DNA from 3 places in the Dorea sp. 210702-DFI.3.125 genome. Region 2 is predicted to be linked to each of the others. Evidence: riboswitches for the same ligand, from Rfam matches in the RefSeq annotation. Region 2 holds a riboswitch; each other region holds the start of a gene.
What was found. Region 2 has a riboswitch for thiamine pyrophosphate ahead of thiS (sulfur carrier protein ThiS). Riboswitches for the same ligand answer to the same signal wherever they lie in the genome.
Positions count from the first base shown of each region.

Region 1 (7,426 bases), on a different contig from region 2:
GGTAAGATTACACTTCGCGTAGATATGGTATCACGGACAGAAGATGATGTAGTGTATCGATTCTCTGTCTCGGATACTGGAATTGGAATGAGTGAAGAATTTCAGAAACATATTTTTGAAACATTTACACAAGAGGATACAGGAGCGCGTACGGTTTATCGAGGAACCGGTCTTGGTATGGCAATTGCAAAGAAGCTGGTGGACGCTTTGGGCGGCACGATTAAGATAAAGAGTAAAAAGAATGTAGGAAGTACATTTATATTAGTTCTTCCATTTGCAATTGACAAGGATTATGAAAATGCAAGTGTACAGTCAGAGCCGGAGACACCCAATGTGGAAGGTATGCACGTATTGCTTGTAGAAGACAATGAGCTGAATCTGGAAATTGCCCGGTATCTTCTGGAAGAAGCAGGAGTACAGGTGATAGCTGCAAAAAATGGACAGGAGGCACTGGATATCTTTGAACAATCAGGGGAACAGGAGATTGACCTGATTCTGATGGATATTATGATGCCGGTTATGGACGGTCTCGAAGCGACCAGAAGAATCCGTACATGCACTCACCCACGGGGTGCAACTGTACCGATTATTGCAATTTCAGCAAATGCATTTGCTGACGATATTCAGAAAGCAAAAAATGCCGGTATGAATGAGCATCTGGCGAAGCCATTTGAGATGGAGAAGGTGCTTCGTGCGATTTCAAGGTATCACAAGGTGTAGAGTAAAAAAATATAATTGAAGGCTTTTGTACTCAACATCATCTTATGACATATAAAGAGGAGGAAAGAATGATGTATATCACATGTTTAGACGTAGAAGGAGTATTAGTACCGGAAATTTGGATTGCTTTTGCCAAGGCAAGTAATATTCCGGAACTTAAGAAGACAACAAGAGATGAGCCTGATTATGACAAACTTATGAAATGGCGTCTTGGTATTTTAAAGGAGCATGGTCTTGGATTGAAGGAAATTCAAGAGACAATTGCCAAGATCGATCCGCTTCCGGGAGCAAAAGAGTTCTTAGATGAGCTCCGTACATTTAGTCAGGTGATTCTTATCAGTGATACATTTACACAGTTTGCAACACCACTGATGGAGAAATTAGGATGGCCTACATTGTTCTGTAACACACTGGAGGTTGCGGAAGATGGAGAGATTACCGGATTCAAGATGCGTGTAGAACAGTCGAAACTCAGTACAGTCAAAGCACTGCAGTCTATCGGATTTGACACAATCGCAAGTGGAGATTCTTATAATGACCTTGGCATGATTCAGGCTAGTAAAGCTGGATTTTTATTTAGAAGTACCGATAAGATCAAAGCAGACTATCCACAGATCCCGGCATATGAAACATATGATGAACTGTTAAGTGCGATTAAAGAAGCAATGAAATAGATTTATAAGAATACCCGGTTGGTTTTATATATTATTTATCTTATTGCAATAAAAAAGATGCCAGGTTAATCTGCGTGGTAAAAACACAGATTTCTGGCATCTTATAAAATCAATAAGTATAAATTAAATCCAGATTCTTAATGTATTGATTAATTTCTGTTTTTCCAGATCATTCATCTGAGCTACAAGATGCATAACTTCATTGTCCAGAGCGTTCTCTTTATAAGCAGGCTCCAGAGAACCAACAAGAGAATCCAGTGTTGTATTCATAAGCTTTGCATAGTAGATCAGGATACGAAGAGACATTGCTGTACGATTGTTCTCTACGTTGCTGATATATCCTGGTGTTACGTGCAGGGCATCTGCGACCTCTGCCTGTGTCAGATTCATCTCCTGGCGTAATTTCTTCACGCGGGAGCCAAGGTTTTCTTCAAAATTGCCGTCTTTTTGATTTTTATTCATAATGACCTCCATGATCAAATTTTTTCTTTTAAGTACAATAATAAGTATACTTAGAATTATACTATAAATAATCAAGAAGTGCAACGTTGGAGATTAGTTGTAATCTCATTTTTTGCGCATTAAACCGAATGCCGAGGCATTCTTGAATAGGAAAATAAAATAAATTTCCGGGAAAAGAGGGAGTAATCACTCTTCATGGGTGCTTGCAGCAATCACGACACCGACCATAATCAGAAATGCCCCAATTGCTCCTTGCAGAGATAATTTCTCATGGAGAAAAATATAGGCAAAAATCATAGAAAATACTGGTTCCAGTGCGAAAAGCATGCTGGTATGTTCCGGAGATGTGTATTCTTGAGCAACTGGCTGAACGATAAATCCAAAAGCACTGCAGATTATTGCCAGACCAAGAATTGCACCCCACTGCGCGCCACTGCCTGGAAGTGAGGGAGTCTCAAATAAAAATGTAAAGATCACACCATACAGACCGGTAAATCCAAGTTGCCAGATTCCAAGAAGAAAGCTGTCAGTTTCTTTTGTAAAATAATCCATCAGAATAATCTGGATGGTGTAGGAAAATGCACTGAGGATACATAAAATATCTCCAAGATTAATTGTAAAGGTGGAGAGAAATGTAAGCAGGCAGATTCCAAGTAAAGCCAAAAGGACTCCAAGAGTTGTACGTTTGGATGGCAGTTTGTGTTTTAAAAAGCTGTGTACTACCGGTACGAATACAGACACAATACCAACCAGGAATCCAGCATTGGAAGCGGTCGTGTATTTCATTCCCGGAACAAGAAAAGCAAACACACCAAACAGAAGCAGCCCGAGAATACTTCCATATCCAAGAGTGCGCAGGTTCATCAGTTTCATTTTCGGTAAGAAAACCAGTGCAACAGTAATAAATGCAATGCAAAAGCGCAGTGCGATAATAGAGAATGGCGGCATTCCAGTCAACCCGATTTTCATCATCAGATAGGAACTTCCCCATGTCATGGCAACGATGGCAATCAGAATATCGGCCTGTCCCTGTGACAGCCCTTTTTTCGTTGTAGTATTAGCAGTTGCAGATTTTGTTATAGTGTTTTTACGTTCCCCAGACATAATAGACACTCCTTTAACATTCTTGAATTGGTAAATCTCTCAATGAATGATAATACCATTATTCTTATTGTACATGGTTTACGGAAATTTGAAAAGAGTAGATATGAAAGGAGTGTTCTAGACACAGCGAAGCCTCGCGGGTGCGTTCCCGGCGAGGCTTCGTGTGCTGTTATAGTTATATAAAGGAATGAGAGTAAGTGCTTTTCGCACTTCTATGAGGGGGTGATAGCTGATGTCTTTCTCAACTATCTGTCATTTAGTATAAGAGGAAAATGTGACGAAAGTATGTTGAAACTCTTAAACAAATCGAAAATTTATAAAAAACCACTTAAGAAATAATAAAGTTATGGTAGAATAGTACTTACGGAGGTGGAATATGAAAAAAAGAGTATTGTTACTGGGACTTGTAGTGCTTATGGTACTTACAGGCTGTGGGACAACAGAAAAAGAAACGAAGACAAAGGAAAAAGATCCAGACAAACTGGTATTAAATATAGAAGATAAAAAAGAAGACAATATACAAGAGGAACAGACAGATATGCAGGAACAGGCTTCACAGCCAGACGGACAATCACAGGCAGAAGAGGCGAATGAACAACAGCCGCAGAAAAATGGACATTTGATTGCGATTGATGCAGGACATCAGGCAAAGGGGAATAGCGAGAAAGAACCGGTCGGCCCAGGTTCTTCTGAAATGAAAGCAAAGGTGGCTTCCGGGACAAGTGGCAAGACATCAGGGCTTCAGGAATATGAACTGACATTGGCTGTTTCTATGAAGCTGAAAGAAGAATTGATGAACCGTGGGTATGATGTTTTGATGATACGAGAGACGAACGATGTAAATGTATCGAATGCAGAGCGTGCACAGATTGCAAACAATGCCAATGCCGATGCATTTATCCGTGTTCATGCCAATGGTTCAGATAGCAGCAGTGCCAATGGCATGATGACGATTTGTCAGACTGCTTCCAATCCATATAATGGAAATCTATATTCCCAAAGTCAGGCACTTTCTACAGATATTTTAGATCAGATGGTGGCAGCAACCGGAGCAAAAAGAGAGCGTGTCTGGGAGACAGATACCATGAGTGGAATCAACTGGGCACAGGTTCCGACGACCATTGTGGAGATGGGATATATGAGTAATCCGACGGAAGATCAGAAGATGGCGACAGACGAATATCAGTGGCAAATCGTAACCGGGATTGCCAATGGCGTGGATCAGTATTTTGGAATTGCGAGATAAAAACTGAAATACATCACAGTAATCCAACTTTTTATCAAGATAGAGGAGAGACAGAATGAATAAAGCAGCATTATTTTTTGATGTAGATGGTACATTGATTGACGAACAGACGAAGATAGTGCCGGAAAGTACACTTCGTGCAGTGAAGCAGGCGAGAGAAAACGGACATCTTGTGTTTATCAATACAGGTCGTACATCTTGTAATACATTGGATTCTATGAAGCACATACCGGTAGACGGATATGTGTGCGGTTGTGGAACGGAAATCATTTATCAGGGAAATGTGCTGATGCACAGTACACTGACCAAGGAGCAATGCAGACGTTACATACAGGTGATTCAGGAGTGTCGTATGGAAGGAGTTCTGGAAGCCAGTGACGATCTATATTTTCCCCAAAATAGTTCCCGTTTTCCGGAAATCGAAGATATCAGACAGCGCATGGGAAAAGCCTGGGGCTTAGGCTGTAAGAAATATATAGAGGATGGCGGATTCATTTATGATAAAATGTTCTTACTCTCTGATCAGACAAGTGATGTAGTAAAATTCATAGAGGAAGTCCGTGACGATCTGGCAGTCATCGATCGGAGACATGGAAGTTATGAGTGTATTCAAAAGCAATATACAAAAGCGACCGGGATTGAGTATATGAGGAAATATCTTGGCTATGACATGGATCAGATATATGTATTTGGAGATAGCAGCAATGATCTGGCGATGTTCGAATACGCCACACATACAGTAGCGATGAAAGAGCATGATTCTGTATTGGATCCATATACAGAATATGTGACGGACAGTGTGATGAATGACGGAATTGAAAAAGCAATGAAACATTATCAATTAATATAGAAGGGACTGTATCATATGGGAGAACAACTGACAGAAAGTGATGTAAAGAAAATAAAGGAAGAAATTGAGTACCGAAAGATTGTTGTCCGTAAAAAAGAGCTGGAAGCAGTAAAAGAGGCAAGAGCACAGGGAGACTTGAGTGAGAACTTTGAGTATAAAGCAGCGAAGCAGGATAAGAACCGCAACGAAAGCCGTATCCGTTATCTAGAGAGAATGTTAAAAACTGCCAACATTGTGTCTGATGATTCAAAAGAAGACGAGATAGGAATTAATAATACCGTGGATCTTTATTTTGAAGATGATGAAGAAGTGGAGACATACCGGATTGTGACAAGTGTCCGAGGAAATTCCCTGGCAGGACTGATCAGCATCGAGTCACCGCTTGGAAAAGCAGTACTTGGACATAAAGTTGGTGACCGCGTGAAAATACCGGCAGGAGATGACGGATATTATGTGGTAGTAAAGAGGATTGATAAGACTACCGATGACAGTCATGATACGTTGAGAAAATATTAGTAAAAGTGAAAAAATATTTTTGAGAATATTGCAAAGGGAATTTACATATGCTATAATGCCAGTAGGAAGAAAAGAAATAAGAAGGTCATTTATTGTGACAAACCCCCGGAAGTCTCGTACACTTTCGGGGGTTTTTAATTCAATTCCGGCATGGGAGAATCAAGACCATAGGTATCAGAGGCGGTAACGTAATAATTATAATATATTATAAGAGTAAAGTATATTATAATTAATAAACTTGTAAAATTTTGTCTATTATGTATAATATATATGAAACGAATAACGAACAACAGGGGGCTTGCGTATCAAGCAGGCTGAGATTGGGATGAATGCCTTGACCTGCAACCTGATTTGGATAATGCCAACGTAGGGAAAGAGATGCGTAAATGTTAGCAGGTATATCTTTTATTAGGTATATCTGCTATTTATGTTAGCAATATAAAAATCAGCGAATGTTCACAACACAAAAAGGAGAGAGAATTATGCTAGGTACATGTTTACAGAACGTTAGAGAAAAAGGACCGCTTGTCCATAATATTACGAATTATGTTACGGTCAATGATGTAGCAAATGTGATTCTTGCGTGTGGTGCAAGCCCAATCATGTCAGATGAGCCGCAGGACGTGCAGGATATCACTGCAATTTGCGGAGGTCTGAACATCAATATTGGAACGCTGAATGTAAGAACGATTGAAGGAATGTTGGCGGCAGGTCATAAGGCAAATGAATTAAATCATATGGTTCTGCTTGATCCGGTTGGTGCAGGAGCAAGTTCTCTTAGAACGAATACAGCTGTCAACTTGATGCAGGAAATAAAGTTTGATGTAATCCGTGGAAATATTTCCGAAATCAAGACATTAGCTGCAGGAAGCGGTACTACAAAGGGTGTTGACGCGGATGTAGCTGACGCAGTGACAGAAGATAATCTGGACGAAGCAGTTGCATTTGCAAAAGCATTTTCTGAAAAATCCGGAAGTATAGTTGCAATTACAGGAGCAATTGATCTTGTCAGCGACGGCAGAAAATGTTACGTGATCCGTAATGGACGTCCCGAAATGGGAAGAATTACAGGAACAGGCTGTCAGTTATCCGGACTGATGACAGCATATCTTGTTGCAAATCCTGAGCAGAAGCTTGAGGCGGCAGCAGCGGCAGTTTGTACGATGGGACTTGCCGGTGAGATTGGCTGGAGTTACATGCAGAAAGGTGACGGTAATTCTACCTATAGAAATAGAATTATTGATGCTATTTATAACATGACAAAAGAGCAGTTAGACGAAGGAGCAAAATATGAAGTGCGATAAAAAAGATTTGCTGCTTTATGCAGTGACAGACAGAAGTTGGCTGAATGGAGAGACACTTTACAGTCAGGTTGAGAAGGCACTGGAAGGTGGAGCTACATTTGTACAGCTTCGTGAGAAACATCTCGATCATGATGCTTTTCTTCAGGAGGCAAAGGAAATCAAGGAATTGTGTGCAAAGTACCAGGTACCGTTTGTGCTAGATGATGATGTGGAGCTTGCACTGGAAGTTGGCGCGGACGGAGTTCATGTAGGACAAAGTGATATGGAAGCAGGAGATGTCCGGGCAAAGCTTGGTGAAGATAAGATTGTCGGAGTTTCAGCACAGACAGTGGAGCAGGCACTTCTCGCTCAGGAGCGCGGAGCAGACTATCTTGGAGTCGGAGCCGTATTTCCGACCAGTTCCAAAGATGACGCAGTAGAAGTTGACCATGAGATGGTAAAAGCAATTTGTGAGGCTGTAGATATTCCAGTTATCGCAATTGGCGGCATCACAAAAGATAATGTGCAGGAGTTGTCAGGCTGTGGACTTTGTGGAATCGCAGTTATCAGC
Region 1 covers NZ_JAJCNF010000024.1:13,308-20,733, reverse strand. The annotation lists gene LI164_RS11380 (response regulator) at 1-720, shown strand, start outside; gene thrH (bifunctional phosphoserine phosphatase/homoserine phosphotransferase ThrH) at 792-1,394, shown strand; gene LI164_RS11370 (helix-turn-helix domain-containing protein) at 1,518-1,856, opposite strand; gene LI164_RS11365 (DMT family transporter) at 2,043-2,960, opposite strand; gene LI164_RS11360 (N-acetylmuramoyl-L-alanine amidase) at 3,337-4,206, shown strand; gene LI164_RS11355 (Cof-type HAD-IIB family hydrolase) at 4,262-5,056, shown strand; gene LI164_RS11350 (GreA/GreB family elongation factor) at 5,072-5,572, shown strand; TPP riboswitch at 5,853-5,962, shown strand; gene thiM (hydroxyethylthiazole kinase) at 6,055-6,876, shown strand; gene thiE (thiamine phosphate synthase) at 6,863-7,426, shown strand, end outside.
Region 1: linked by a shared signal. The riboswitch ahead of thiM (hydroxyethylthiazole kinase) and the one ahead of thiS (sulfur carrier protein ThiS) in region 2 are both predicted to bind thiamine pyrophosphate.

Region 2 (7,426 bases):
CCTCCGTTCCCTACAATCATAAAAAAATTATTTATTTGTAATCTGACATTTCACATCTACAAATATATATAATCATTCATAACTGGCTGTAAACCATTCTTTTTCAGCGCATCGAATACTTCATCCACCGTTCTTCCGTCTGAAATCTCAAACTGGTCGTCACCTTTATCTTCGATATCTTCCACATGACTTCCAATTCCTGTGCTGACTCCTGCGGATATCTTGGTCGCTGCAATGTTTACCAGATTATCACGAACACGGGCACATTCTCTTGTAGACACCGTAATACTTGCAAATGGCATGAACAGACGATATGCACAGACTACCTGAAGTAACTGCGGCTCATGAACATCCATCGGGTTAATGCGATCATTATTGATGATCGGACACAATCTTGGACAAGAAAATGCAATCTCTGCATGCGGATATTTTCTTTGAAGCAAATATGCATGATAACCTGTCGCAAAAGCATCTTTGCGGAAATCATCCAGTCCAAGAAGTGCCGCAAAACCAACACCTCGCATGCCACCCTTAAGTGCACGTTCTTGTGTGTTCAATCTATATGGAAAAATCCTTTTATGTCCTGCTAAATGTAATGTTTCATACTTATCTGAATTGTAAGTCTCCTGGAAGACTGTCACATAATCTGCTCCGCATTTATGAAGGTATGCATACTCATCCGAATTCATCGGATATACTTCAAGACCTACCACTTTAAAATATTTTCGTGCAATCTCGCATGCCTTTCCAATATACTCCACATTAGATTTTGTCTTACTCTCACCTGTAAGAATCAATATTTCCTGAAGTCCGGTCTTGGCAATAGCAGCCATCTCTTTTTCAATCTCTTCTTCATTAAGCTGTGCACGGCGAATCTTATTATGACAGTTGAATCCACAGTAAATACAGTAATTTTCACAGTAGTTTGCAATATAAATTGGCGTAAACATATACACACTGTTTCCAAAATGCTTTCTTGTTTCAATCTGTGCTTGCTGCGCAATCTCCTCTAAAAGCGGAAGTGCTGCCGGCGAAAGCAGTGCCTGAAAATCCTCTGGTGTCCGGTTATCATGCGCCAGTGCTCTTCTTACATCTGCTTCTGTATATTTATCATAATCATATGCTTTCATTGCAGAAATAACCTGGTCCATCACATCAGATTCTTCCAACTGCTCCATATCCGGAAGATACTTCATATGATCGATACGATTCTTTTTCATATCTTCCAGTATTTCTTCATTTACAATACTTTCATTAAAATGACCATCTTTTTTACTGGTCTGCATTGTTTCTACCATCGCTGTTACATTGATCCTCTCGTATATCTTTTCTTGTATATCTTTATACTTGTATTCTGTTATCAGTGCAATTTACTCATGCAAAAATCCTGTTAATGGTGAAGACGCACTTGCTCCTTTATCCAGTATTCTTCCTAATCCGGAAAGATAAGCACTTCTTCCTGCCTCAATTGCCTTTTTAAACGCTTCAGCCATAACCTGGACATCTCCTGCTGTCGCAATAGCAGTATTGGCCATCACTGCTGACGCACCCATTTCCATAGCTTCACATGCCTGTGACGGACGACCGATTCCTGCATCAACGATAATTGGAAGATCAATCTCATCAATAAGAATCTGGATAAACTCTTTTGTACAGATTCCCTTATTTGAACCGATTGGAGAACCAAGAGGCATCACACAGGCTGCCCCTGCATTTACCAGATCTCTGGCTGCATTCAAATCCGGATACATGTATGGCATAACAACAAACCCTTCTTTTGCAAGGATCTCTGTTGCCTTGATTGTCTCGTAATTATCCGGAAGAAGGTATTTCGAATCGTGAATAACTTCAAGCTTTACAAAATCTCCACAACCCAGCTCTCTGGAAAGTCTTGCAATACGGACTGCTTCCTGCGCATTTCTGGCACCGGATGTATTCGGAAGAAGTGTTACGTCCTTCGGCACATAATCCAGAATATTAGCAAGTCCGCCTTCATTAGCACGGCGCAAAGCAAGTGTTACGATCTGTGCTCCTGCTTTTTCAATACATGCTTTCATAAGCTCCAATGAAAATTTTCCAGATCCCATAATAAAACGGGAAGTAAATTCATGTCCTCCCAGGATTAATTTGTCTTCATTTGTGTTTGTTGTTGTCATTTTTTTATCCACCTTTCTTTGTTTACTCATAAATTATAATACCTGCTATTCGCATATCGTGAAGCTTAGAAGCTTCCGCCGCCCATAAAATGCAGAATCTCTACAACATCTCCATCTTTCAGTACAGTTGTATCGTAATTTTCTCTTTTGATGATCTCCTCATTCAATTCTACTACTACCTGCACCGGAATATAATTACATGCTTTCAAGTATTCCGTTACTGACACTGGTTTTTCCAATGTTCTGTTCTCTCCATTGACTGTAATCATGGCTGCTCCTTTCCGGAAATGCGAGTGCGCATCCTGCCGGAGGCTTTTTATATAAAAGGAAATGTAATTTCCTATTATATAAAACAGAGTTCACAAAGAAATACACCCGCGGTGGTGCACCCCTTCATGAACTCTGTTCACTCTCAAAATTTCCTATATTCTATGATTCGCACCTGGCTTAGAAGAAAAGACGTGGTTTCCTATGCATAATAAAGGAGATACACCAATGTATCTCCCGTAACATTATCTTATACGTTCCTACGTTGGCATTATCCAAATCAGGTTCTGGGTCGAAGTTGAAGACTTCCTCTCAGCCTGCTATCACAAGCTCCCCTTTTATTTACAATGCCTAGTATAAATCGATTTTTATTTTGTGTCAAGAGCACTCGGTAATTTCTTCGTTGCTTTCTTCACCTACTTATCTATAAACACGGATATTTTTATCTCCGTCTCGTCTCTTGTATAGACGATGCCATGAATATACTTGCCATCATCAGTCACTTTGCTGATGATATTGTCATAGCATGTTTCTCCTTTATACTGATACTGCTTGACTAACTGAGCTTCTTTCACTTCTTTCGTGTCCAGTTTTTCCACCGGAAAATACACATATACTTTTTCAGAATTTGTGTCAAATGCATAGGCACTGGCTACCTGCTTCGCATCAATAAATCCATTTCCATTCCAATTCTCCTGTGAATCCAGACTGGTTTTTTCAAGTATGATCTGATCCTTTGGATTTTCTGTAATCAGGATAATATCATCCTGAATTTTTTTCTCACATTTTACATAGGTATCTTCACCCGCACCCACAACACGATATCCATTCATCAGATACAGTTGATTCTCTATTCCATTTTCAATCGGCCAGCCAGCCAGATTATAATATGGACACCGAACCGTCTGATATGCTTCCCGGCTCTCGTAATCCGTAAGCAATATTGTATCAACGCCTGTCTTCTGGCTTATCTGCGATACAGGAATCTGCTCTACGTCCTGATTGGCATAAGATACAACAGCTCTTGCAGATTCCTTCTGCAAGACTTCTGCCAGATTTTCCCCATCATAAAATGTGTGGATCATTCCATTTTTTTCATCTTTTACCGTTCCATACTCACCATAACATACATAGGCACTCTCTGCGTGAAGTCCTGTGATGTTATACATTTCTTGTGCAAATGCTGTGGCAATCTCCTGAAACTGATAATTATCAAGCCCGTCCGTATTCTTTTTCTGTCCTGATATCGCAACTAAAAAATCTGCCCCCTTGTACTTCATTTTCACGAATACATTTCCGGTGGGAGCAGGGAAAAAATCCGGCACCGGACTTGAACTGTATTTCTCACAGTTTATCTCTGTAATCTTTGCATCGATTCCATATTTTTCTCTTATATAATTTTTCGCATTTTCCCGTCCTTGCTTTTCATAACGCTTCATTTCTCTCTTTTCTTCCAGCGTATAGTCACAACCTGTCACTGTGACCATTATCAAAGCAAGAAGGATCCAATAAACGGCTTTTCTTTTTCCCATACATCTCCTCCCAATCCATCCCCTCATTTGCTATTACTTTTTTAATTATACTGCTCTTTATAAATCTCTGTCAATTTTATACAACAGACACCTTGTTATTCCACACAGAACCAGTTAAAATATACTTTGCAAATGAATGTTGCAAATGTTATTTGTGGGGGATTGTTACATATGAATAAGAAAAATCAATACACAGACTCTGTAAAGGAAACGTTGATTCTGACGCTTGCTGTGGCAATTATTGCCGCTGCAGTCTACTTCTTCCTTGTACCAAGCCACGCTTCTGTCAGCAGTATCTCTGGTCTTGGAATCATTCTGTCAAACTTTGTACCGCTTCCATTGTCAGCAATCACTATGATTTTAAATGTAGTGCTTCTGATTATCGGATTCTTTACATGCGGTCGGGAATTCGGAGCAAAAACTGTCTATACAAGCATTATGCTTCCACTGTTTCTGGGGCTTTTCGAAAAGATTTTCCCGGATTTTTACTCCATGACCGACAGCCAGGAACTGGATGTACTCTGTTATATACTGGTCGTAAGCGTCGGACTTGCAATTTTGTTCAATCGAAATGCCTCTTCTGGCGGACTGGATATTGTTGCCAAAATCATGAACAAATATCTGCATATGGATCTCGGAAAAGCCATGTCACTGTCCGGTATGTGTGTGGCTCTGTCCGCAGCACTTGTGTACGATAAGAAAACTGTAGTTTTAAGTGTCCTCGGTACTTATTTTAACGGAATCGTACTGGATCACTTTATCTTCAATCAAGATATGAAACGGCGCGTCTGCATCATCACCCAGAAAGAAGAAGAGCTGCGCCACTTCATTTTATATGAACTGCACAGCGGGGCTACTATCTATGAAGCCATCGGTGCTTACACAATGGAAAAGCATAACGAAATTATCACCATTGTGGATAAAACAGAATACCAGAAATTGATGAAATACATCAATCAGGTGGATCCTAAGGCGTTTATCACAATCTACAAAGTTTCCAATATGCGGTATCAGCCAAAAATTTAGTACACATTCTATATGACAAAAAATTGCTCAGACCTTACACGGTCTGAGCAATTTTTCTGTCATATGAGTTCTCACTCTTTCTTTTCCTACCAGTCGGTATACAAATCAATATTACCTTTTCCACTTCCACTATCATAGACTTTTCCAGCTCCAAGAGAGGTCTCGACCACGGTTCCTTTTGGATAGTCATCACTGGCAAGTACAATATAACCATCTTTGTCACGGATTGTTCCGTCACTCGCAATATGACGTCCCGGAATGTTAAGTCCTGCTCCCGGAAGTACCTTCTGTGAATAATAGGTTTCAGTATGTCCGTTAAACCAGATTCTCCCTTTGGATGGGGTCAGACCACCGGAAGGAATATTATACTTTCCATTACTGGAACTGCTCCCGGAGTTATTATTACTTCCGGAATTAGAAGGTTTGGAAGGGCTGTTATTATTGGAACTGCTTCCGGAAGTATTATTTCCAGTGGAAGCTGATGCCTGCTTTGCCGCTTCTTCCTGTGCTTTTTTCTGCGCTTCTTCCTCCTGCTTTGCCTGTGCCTCACGCGCTGCCTGAAGCTGCGCATTCACAGTCGCAAGATCTGTGGAAGTTGCTGCTGCTTTCGCCTGAAGATTCTGCTGCTCAGTATTTAACTGACTCTGTAAATCTGTCAGTTCCTGCTGCTGGCTCTTAAGATCCTCTTCCTGCGTCTCGATACCTTGACGTATCTCCATCATGTTCTCCAACATTTCCTTATCATAATCGGTAATGTTCTGAATGAACTCGGCTTTGTTGAGGAAGTCTCCCATACTGTCTGCAGTAAACAGCATAGTGATCATTGTCTCTGAACCATTTTCATACATGTACTTAATACGAGTCTTCATCGTTTCATACTGCTTTTCCTCGTTATTACGAGAAATCTGAAGTGATGCCTCCAGGCGGTATACTTCATTGTTCGACTCTTCAATTTCCGCTTCTGTCTCAGCAATCTTATTGCTGAGCGTAACCAAATCCTGATTAATCCCTTCCAGTTGACTTTGAAGATTACTGGTCTTATCTTCGAGGCTTTTGACCTCCGCTGCATGCACCGGCATTGCTGACAGTGCGACACCGAACGCACAGACAAAGGCTGCCCCGCGTCTTGCGATCCGTTTCTTATGCATGTTCATAAATGTAATCCTTTCTTGTTTGTTTTGGGGTTAACACTAAGACATTATATACTATTTTTTCAAAAAGAACAACCTTTCTTTGCGCAGCACGTTTTTTCAGGGCTCTCTGACTACACAAAAAGCTGCCTTGTTTCGAGTCTTTCCGACTGTTTCCCGGCAGCTTTTTTTTAATATTTTTACTGTTCTGTAACTACTTTTCCAGCAGCTTTTTCTTTCTTTTTATCATACATTGCAAACATTCCTGCAAGTAATGTTCCTGAGATAGAATGCCATGTACAGGAGACTGCACAGATGATTGCTGACTCCGGTGTGGACGCGAACTGCGCTGTCGTTGTAGCAAGATTTGTGGCGAGTCCTGCGTTCTGCATTCCGACTTCGATCGCTATCGTTCTCTTTTTGGATGTGTTCATTCCAACCAGTTTTCCTGCACCGTATCCGAACAGATATCCAAGTCCATTGTGAAGCAGTACTGCAACAAAGATTACAACGCCGGACTGGAAGAATTTTGATCCCTGTGAAGATACAACACCACCAACAACACATGCAAGTCCAAGAACTGCAACCCCTGGCATCATCTGCTGGATCTCATGGAACATTTTCTTCTTACCATACAGATAATTCAGTAAAAATCCAAATCCTACAGGAAGGATTACTGTCTCAATGATAGATACGAACATTGGAAGTCCTTTGATCGTAATCTGAGTTCCTCTTGCGAGAAATGATACCATAAGCGGTGTCATAACCGGGGAAACCAGTGTAGATACTGTTGTCATTCCTACAGAAAATGCTACATCTCCACCACACAGATAAGACATGATATTGGAAGATACGCCTCCTGGGCAGCAGCCTACCAAAATCAGTCCAAGTGCGATTCCGTCAGGAAGATGTAATAACTTCGTCAGTGCAAATGCCAGAAATGGCATGATCAGATACTGTGCGATTGCACCTACACAGATATCAAATGGACGCTGTGCCAGTATCTTAAAATCTTCTGTTGTCAGTGTCAGCCCCATGCTGAACATGATGACACCAATGATAATAGACTGACTGGTGAATTTATTGGCTACCATATCTGTGAACAGGGCATAATTGACCCACCCCATCATAGATGGTACGAAAAATGTAACAATCGCAATTGCGATTACTACAACCGACGTGTAATCTGATAAAAATTTGCTTGCTTTTTGTAATGCTTTCATTTTCAAGTCCTCCTTAAGCTATTACATGTCCACCAAAACTACTCTCATTCCCTGCATATTTGCATAGTATACAATGAAATCACTCTGACACA
Region 2 covers NZ_JAJCNF010000035.1:6,222-13,647, forward strand. The annotation lists gene thiH (2-iminoacetate synthase ThiH) at 57-1,298, opposite strand; gene LI164_RS13620 (thiazole synthase) at 1,371-2,156, opposite strand; gene thiS (sulfur carrier protein ThiS) at 2,222-2,425, opposite strand; TPP riboswitch at 2,664-2,770, opposite strand; gene LI164_RS13630 (hypothetical protein) at 2,840-3,955, opposite strand; gene LI164_RS13635 (YitT family protein) at 4,127-4,981, shown strand; gene LI164_RS13640 (hypothetical protein) at 5,068-6,135, opposite strand; gene LI164_RS13645 (bile acid:sodium symporter family protein) at 6,312-7,334, opposite strand.

Region 3 (7,426 bases), on a different contig from region 2:
CGAAAAGCAAAGGCGGTCATTGAGGAGATTATCAGACAGGACGATGCGACCATCAAGAATGAAGAAATTCTGGTATTTGTCCATGAACTTGCAGAAAGTTCGGTAGTCATTGGTGCCCGTGCATGGGTGAAGAATGAAGATTACTGGAATGCAAGATGGAGGATTCTGGAAGAAATCAAACTGAAACTGGATGAGAATGAGATTGAGATGGCATATCCGCATCTGACTGTCCAGATGGGAAAAGAGAACTGATAAGAAGCAAGAAGTAAAAAATGCTTCAGAAACTAAAAAAGTTCTTGCAAATCTGAGAAGATTCGATATAATAGTAGTTGTGGTTGTCGTACGTCAATCACAACATTTGCTGGAATAGCTCAGTTGGTAGAGCACTTCACTCGTAATGAAGGGGTCGTCGGTTCAAGTCCGATTTCCAGCTTCTTTTTTATATAGATGTGCATATAAGGGTTCTTCGAGAAAGAAGGATCCTTTTCTTTTTACAAAATGTCAAATGATACATAATAATTATACGGATAATAAAAATGGAGGAATTTTTATGTCGGGTGAAATAGCTTTTGCCAATACCGCTTTGGAAAGTTTCGCAGCATTAGTTACATTCGTATTGCTGTTTGCATGTATTGCAAAGATTAAAATGCAACGTGGAATCAAACATGTTACATCGAAGGAAGCAAAGAGGAATACATTAGATTATATTCTGATCATCTGGCTTGTGATTCACATGATCGTACTTACGGCAGATGTACTGAGCTGGACCGCTATGGATTTCGGAAAGAATGAAGTGTGGCTTCTATTTATGTTGAATCTGACTTTTACCTGTCTCTCTCTGGAATGTATGGTCTATACCTATTATGTAAAAGAGACAATCTATCAACACGAGAAGATTGGAAATACTTACGTGTATCTCGTCATGCTGTCAACAGTGATTGCAATCATATTATGGATCACCAGTGATATCAGTGGGAAGTTTTATTATCTGGACACACAGGGGAATTATACAAAAGGTTCGATTTATTGGCTGTGTCAGTTTTATTGTATTATTGTGATGTGTGGAAACATTGTGATTTTGTTAAAACACAGGAAAGCGCTTGTCAGACATGATGTGTTAAGCCTTCTTATGTACGGATTGATACCGATTGCATCGATTCCGGCACAAATGCTTTGGAAATCAACCACATTTAATCTGGCGACAACGCTGGTGCTGATCTATATTTGCATTAGTGTCCATATGGCACAGTATGATCGGATCGTGGAACAGGAAAAGATTCTGATACAGCAGGAACATGAATTGTCCATGAATCAGATGCAGATGATGATTGCCCAGATTCAGCCACATTTCCTATATAATTCGCTGACAGCACTGGCGCAGCTTTGCAGCAAAGATCCAAAAGAAGCGAAGAAGGCAATCATCAATTTTGCGGATTACTGGCGCAATCATATAAACGCAATTGACAAAAAAGAATCAATTCCATTTGAAGAAGAACTAAAATATGTTAAAATATATTTATATCTGGAACAGCTTCGATTTGGAGATGATCTGCATGTAGAATATGATCTGCAGAAAACTGATTTTAAAGTACCAATGTTATCTGTGCAGCCTTTTGTTGAGAATGCAATAAACTGGGGAGTTGGACAGAAAGAAGATGGGGGAACTGTTCGAATTACGACAAGAGAGAATGAAGAACAGATTGAACTTTGCGTCATAGATGACGGAGTCGGGTTTGATATATCAAAGATGGAAGAGCAAAGTGATGGAAGACAGCACATAGGAGTCCGTAACGCAAGAATCCGGTTTCAAAAGATGTGCAATGGAACTGTAGATATTTACAGTGAGAAGGGAAAAGGAACTAAAATACGAATTAATTTACCGAAAGGGGGACAATCATGAACATTATAATAGCGGATGATGAACCATTGGCATTGGAGATGACGTGCGAAGCTGTCCGGGAGGTATGCCCGAAAGCAAATATTTACCCGTTTAGCAAACCGTCCAGATTACTGGAGTTTGCAAAGGAGACGAGATGTAAAATCGCATTTTTAGATATCTGTATGCGTGGTGTGAGCGGCATCGATGTGGCAAAACAGTTAAAAGAAATTATTCCGGACATTAATATTATCTTTGTTACAGGATATGATGAGTACACAAAAGACGCAATGGCAATACATGCCAGCGGTTATATTGAAAAACCAGTAACGGCTGGGAAAGTCAGAAAAGAGACGGAAGATCTTCGCTATCCATTGCCGGCTGAAAATGAACCAAGATTGAAAATTCAGTGCTTTGGCAATTTTGAAGTATATGACAGAACTGGAAAGCCGGCACATTTCAGCAGATCGAAGGCGAAAGAGGTAATGGCATATTTGGTGGATCGCAACGGTTCTTCCTGCTCAGTGAAGGAACTGGCAGCAGTTTTATTTGAAAATGAACCCTATGATAAAAAACAACAGTGGTATATTCAGAAGATTTTGTCATCACTGCAACAGACGTTGAAGGAGCTGGAAGCAGAAGATGTAATAGAGAAAAGCTACAATAATATTGCCATTGTTCCGGAGATGATCGACTGTGACTATTACAAATTCAATAAAAAAGATGCAGAGTTTATGAATGCATATAAAGGGGAGTATATGTCACAGTACGAATGGGCTGCGTACAATAAAAAGTATCTGAATGACATTCATAAGAGATGGAAAAAGGAAAATAAATAAAACGGCTTTTAGAGAAAAAGCTTCCAGATGAAATGTATTTGTATCTGGAAGCTTTTTCTATGTATTCCTTTTTTTATGTATTCTATCTCCTGAGAAGATTCCTGCTATAAGTGGCAGGTGAATTATAAAATATCGATGTATTCGCCGGCAAGTGCTTTGTTCATGCTTCGTACGGCACAGAATTTACCACACATACTGCATGTATCACTGTGGTCATCCTCCGGACGACGGCTGTCGCGGATCGCTCTTGCAGTATCTGGGTCAAGAGCACAGGCGTACTGTGCTTCCCAGTCCAGTTTCTGGCGTGCATCAGCCATTTTATCATCAATATCTCTTGCACCAGGGATACCTTTGGCAATGTCAGCGGCGTGGGCGGCAATCTTAGAAGCGATGATGCCTTGTTTTACATCGTCTACATTTGGCAGTGCCAGATGCTCGGCAGGTGTTACGTAGCAAAGGAAAGCAGCACCGTTCATGGCAGCAACTGCGCCTCCAATGGCAGCAGTAATATGGTCATATCCAGGAGCAATATCTGTGACGAGTGGTCCAAGTGTGTAGAATGGAGCGCCCATACAGATGCTTTGCTGAACTTTCATATTGGCTGCGACCTGGTCAAGTGGTACATGTCCAGGACCTTCGACCATGACCTGTACATTATGTGCCCATGCACGTTTTGTCAGTTCGCCGAGGCGTACAAGCTCTTCAATCTGGCATACATCTGTGGCATCGGCCAGACATCCCGGGCGGCATGCATCACCAAGGGAGATGGTAACATCGTATTCTTCACAGATATCCAGAATTTCGTCGAAATGTTCATAGAACGGATTTTCTTCTCCGGTCATGCACATCCATGCAAATACAAGACTTCCTCCGCGGCTTACGATATTCATTTTACGTTTGTGTTTTTTGATCTGTTCAATAGTTTTGCGGGTGATTCCACAGTGCAGTGTTACAAAGTCCACACCGTCCTCAGCGTGAAGACGTACTACATCGACGAAATCCTGTGCAGTCAGAGTAGCAAGATCTCTTTGATAGTGGATGACGCTGTCATAGACCGGAACAGTTCCGATCATTGCCGGACATTCGTGTGTCAGCTTCTGCCGGAAAGGCTGAGTGTTGCCGTGGCTGGATAAATCCATAATGGCCTCTGCTCCGAGATTTACAGCACTCATCACTTTCTGCATTTCGATATCGTAATCTTTACAGTCTCTTGAGACTCCGAGATTTACATTGATCTTCGTGCGAAGCATACTGCCGACGCCTTCCGGATTCAGACATGTGTGGTTTTTGTTGGCACAGATTGCAACCTTGCCTTCAGCAACGAGCTTCATCATCTCGTCAGTGGACATATGCTCTTTTTGAGCAACGGTCTTGATTTCAGGCGTGAGAATTCCTTTTCTGGCTGCATCCATTTGTGTAGTGTAGTTTCTCATGTTCATTTTGCCTCCATTTTCATTTTTTGTCTGAGTTTTTCTATAGCGGTACAAGGTGGTGTCCCCAATGTATCGCTTGTATAAAAAAAGAAGATGCGTAGAGCATCTTCCTTAATTATCGCGTTAAGATATGTTCCCTACGTTGGCATTATCCAAATCAGGTTATGGGTCGAAGCGGAATTACGCTTCCTCTCAGCCGGTTTTCACCAGCTCCCCGTATGTAATTTTCGGAATGCCCATAGAATGATATGTATTGCATGGAACGTTCCGATTTACCAGTTATTATAGACCTGAAAAAATGTAAAAGCAAGATGAAAATGTGATTTTTGCCATTTTTGCCATAACTGGAAGCATTGAAAAATAGAAATTAGTTTCCTGCATAGGGCAATGTGTGGTAGAATAGAAATATCTTGTGAGCTATAACACATGATATTTTGAAAAGAGAATGTTCAAGTAGAAGGGAAGATATATATATGAGTGGAAAGAAAGGGGAACATGAACCGGAAAAAGAAGGGGTACTTGCAACGATATGGGATTATGCCAAGACATTTCTTATTATTTTTCTGGTCGTGTTTGCACTAAATAAACTGGTCTATATCAATGCGGTGATTCCGTCTGAATCTATGCAGACAACAATTATGAAGGGAGACCGGATCATCGGCAGCCGGCTTGCATACAAATCAAAAGATCCGCAGAGGTTTGATATCGTCATTTTTAAATATCCGGATGATCCATCTAAGATATTTATAAAAAGAGTCATTGGTCTGCCTGGGGAGACTGTGGAAGTGAAAGACGGAAAAGTATACATAGATGGAGCAGAGAAGCCATTGGATGACAGTTTCTGTAACGAAGTACCGATCGGAGATTTCGGACCATATGAAGTTCCACAAAACTGCTATTTTATGATGGGGGATAATCGTAATAACAGTTTGGATTCCAGGTACTGGAAGAAGCATTTCGTAGAAAAAGATGCGATTCTTGCAAAGGCCGTTTTCCGCTACTGGCCGTTTAGTGAGATTGGGAAGGTTGAGTAGACCGGACTAATAAAAGTAAGAAAAAGGATTTGAGAGGGAAAAACAATGAGTACAACAAACAAAGAAGAAAAAGTGGCAGATGTCAGCACGGAGAATATATACCGGCTGAACGGAAGAGTGCCACTGAAAAAAGCAATTCCATTCGGGCTGCAGCACGTACTGGCCATGTTTGTATCAAACCTGGCGCCGGTGCTGATCGTTTGCAGTGCCGCGCTGGTAAGAGGAACAGGGGAACACTTGACTTCTGCAGAGATCACCCAGCTTTTACAATGTGCTATGTTCGTGGCAGGTATCGGAACATGTATGCAGTTATATCCGGTGTGGAAGATCGGGTCTGGGCTTCCGATTGTTATGGGAGTCAGCTTTACGTTTCTTGGAAGTCTGTTAGTAATCTGTACCAATCCGGAACTTGGATATGAAGGGATGGTTGGTGCTGTTATTTTAGGCGGTATTTTTGAAGGACTGGTAGGTCTTAGCGCCAGATACTGGAAGCGCTTCCTGACACCAGTCGTATCCGCGTGTGTAGTTATCGCAATCGGACTTTCGTTATTGTCCGTAGGTATGGATTCCTGGGGCGGCGGAAGCGGAGTTGCTGATTTTGGTGCATGGTATCATCTGGTTGTTGGAGCATTTACACTGATTGTATGCCTGGTAGCCAGATATTTACTGAAAGGGGTATATAAGAATCTGAATGTCCTGGTAGGATTGATTCTTGGATATCTGTTGGCAATCATTTTTACGGTTGCAGGCATTGCGCCGATGGTAGACTTTTCCGGAATTACAAAGACTGTACAGGAAGTTGGAGTCTTCAGTCTGCCGAAGCTGGTCTTTCTGACCAGCCATAAACCAATCTTTGATATGGGAGCATTTTTGACAATTGCTATTGTATTTCTTGTATCTGCGGCAGAGACAACTGGTGCAACAAGCGCCGTATGTACCGGTGCTTTAGATCGCGAGATCAAGATGGAAGAATTGCAGGGGTCACTTGCTGTAGATGGATTCTCCAGTGCACTTTCCGGCTGTTTTGGATGTCTGCCGTTGACTTCTTTCAGCCAGAATGTAGGACTTGTAACGATGACGCAGGTCATCAACCGGTTTACGATTTTGATGGGAGCATTTATTTTGATTTTGTCATCACTTTTCCCGCCGCTGGGAGCATTTTTTAATTCCCTGCCACAGGCAGTTCTTGGCGGCTGTACAGTTATGATGTTTGGTTCTATTATGTATGAAGGAATCAAGATGCTCAAAGAATGTGAGTTCGATGACCGGACGATGGTCATTGTATCACTGGCATTTGCAATCGGTGTAGGACTGACACAGACATCCGGCAACTTCTTCAGTGCATTTCCACATGAGGTGGGAGATATCTTCAATGGAAATGCAGTGGCAGGTGTGTTTGTGGTATCTCTGCTGTTGAGTTTGTTTTTGCCGAAAAAGAAAAAATAATTTTGTGAATAAAATAGCATATGTTGACCAAAAGTAGTTTGGCAGGTTATAATACAAAAAGACAATTTAAAAGAAGATAATTAAAAAAGACTCTGACGGCAAGGTAATCCGAGCGGGAATAGTCGAATATATCGGACACAGGGAAGATGCAGTTGGGGAAAGTGCATCTTCCTTGTACAAGAATCCATCATGCAGAAATCGCATCTGTACAGATTTCTCAGGGTGAATACTACTTTAGTGGCAGATATAAGGACTTTTTTCCGGAAGGAGAAAGGTCCTTTTTCGTTGGGAAAAATTTGGAGGAAGACATGTTAAAGGTAGCGATTTACGGAAAAGGTGGAATTGGGAAATCCACAGTAACTTCGAATCTGGCGGCAGCATTTGCTACAATGGGGAAAAGAGTCATTCAGATAGGCTGTGACCCGAAAGCAGATTCTACAATTAATCTGCTGGAAGGAAAGCCTCTTCGTCCGGTCATGAACTATATGCGGGAGGAAGACGAGGAACCGGAGAAATTAGAAGATATTTCAAAGGAAGGATTTGGCGGCGTACTGTGTATAGAGACAGGCGGCCCGACGCCGGGACTGGGATGTGCTGGCAGAGGTATTATCGCAACATTCCAGCTTCTGGAAGATTTGAGACTTTTTGAGACATACAAGCCGGATGTAGTGCTCTACGATGTTCTCGGAGATGTTGTGTGTGGCGGCTTTGCAGCACCGATCCGGGAAGGCTATGCAGAAAAAGTATTGATTGTAACGTCCGGAGAAAAGATGGCGTTGTATGCGGCTAATAACATTT
Region 3 covers NZ_JAJCNF010000004.1:24,519-31,944, reverse strand. The annotation lists gene LI164_RS03160 (mechanosensitive ion channel family protein) at 1-252, shown strand, start outside; tRNA gene LI164_RS03155 (tRNA-Thr) at 361-433, shown strand; gene LI164_RS03150 (sensor histidine kinase) at 551-1,900, shown strand; gene LI164_RS03145 (LytTR family DNA-binding domain-containing protein) at 1,897-2,715, shown strand; gene thiC (phosphomethylpyrimidine synthase ThiC) at 2,838-4,148, opposite strand; TPP riboswitch at 4,265-4,375, opposite strand; gene lepB (signal peptidase I) at 4,622-5,182, shown strand; gene LI164_RS03130 (uracil-xanthine permease family protein) at 5,228-6,628, shown strand; gene LI164_RS03125 (P-loop NTPase) at 6,937-7,426, shown strand, end outside.
Region 3: linked by a shared signal. The riboswitch ahead of thiC (phosphomethylpyrimidine synthase ThiC) and the one ahead of thiS (sulfur carrier protein ThiS) in region 2 are both predicted to bind thiamine pyrophosphate.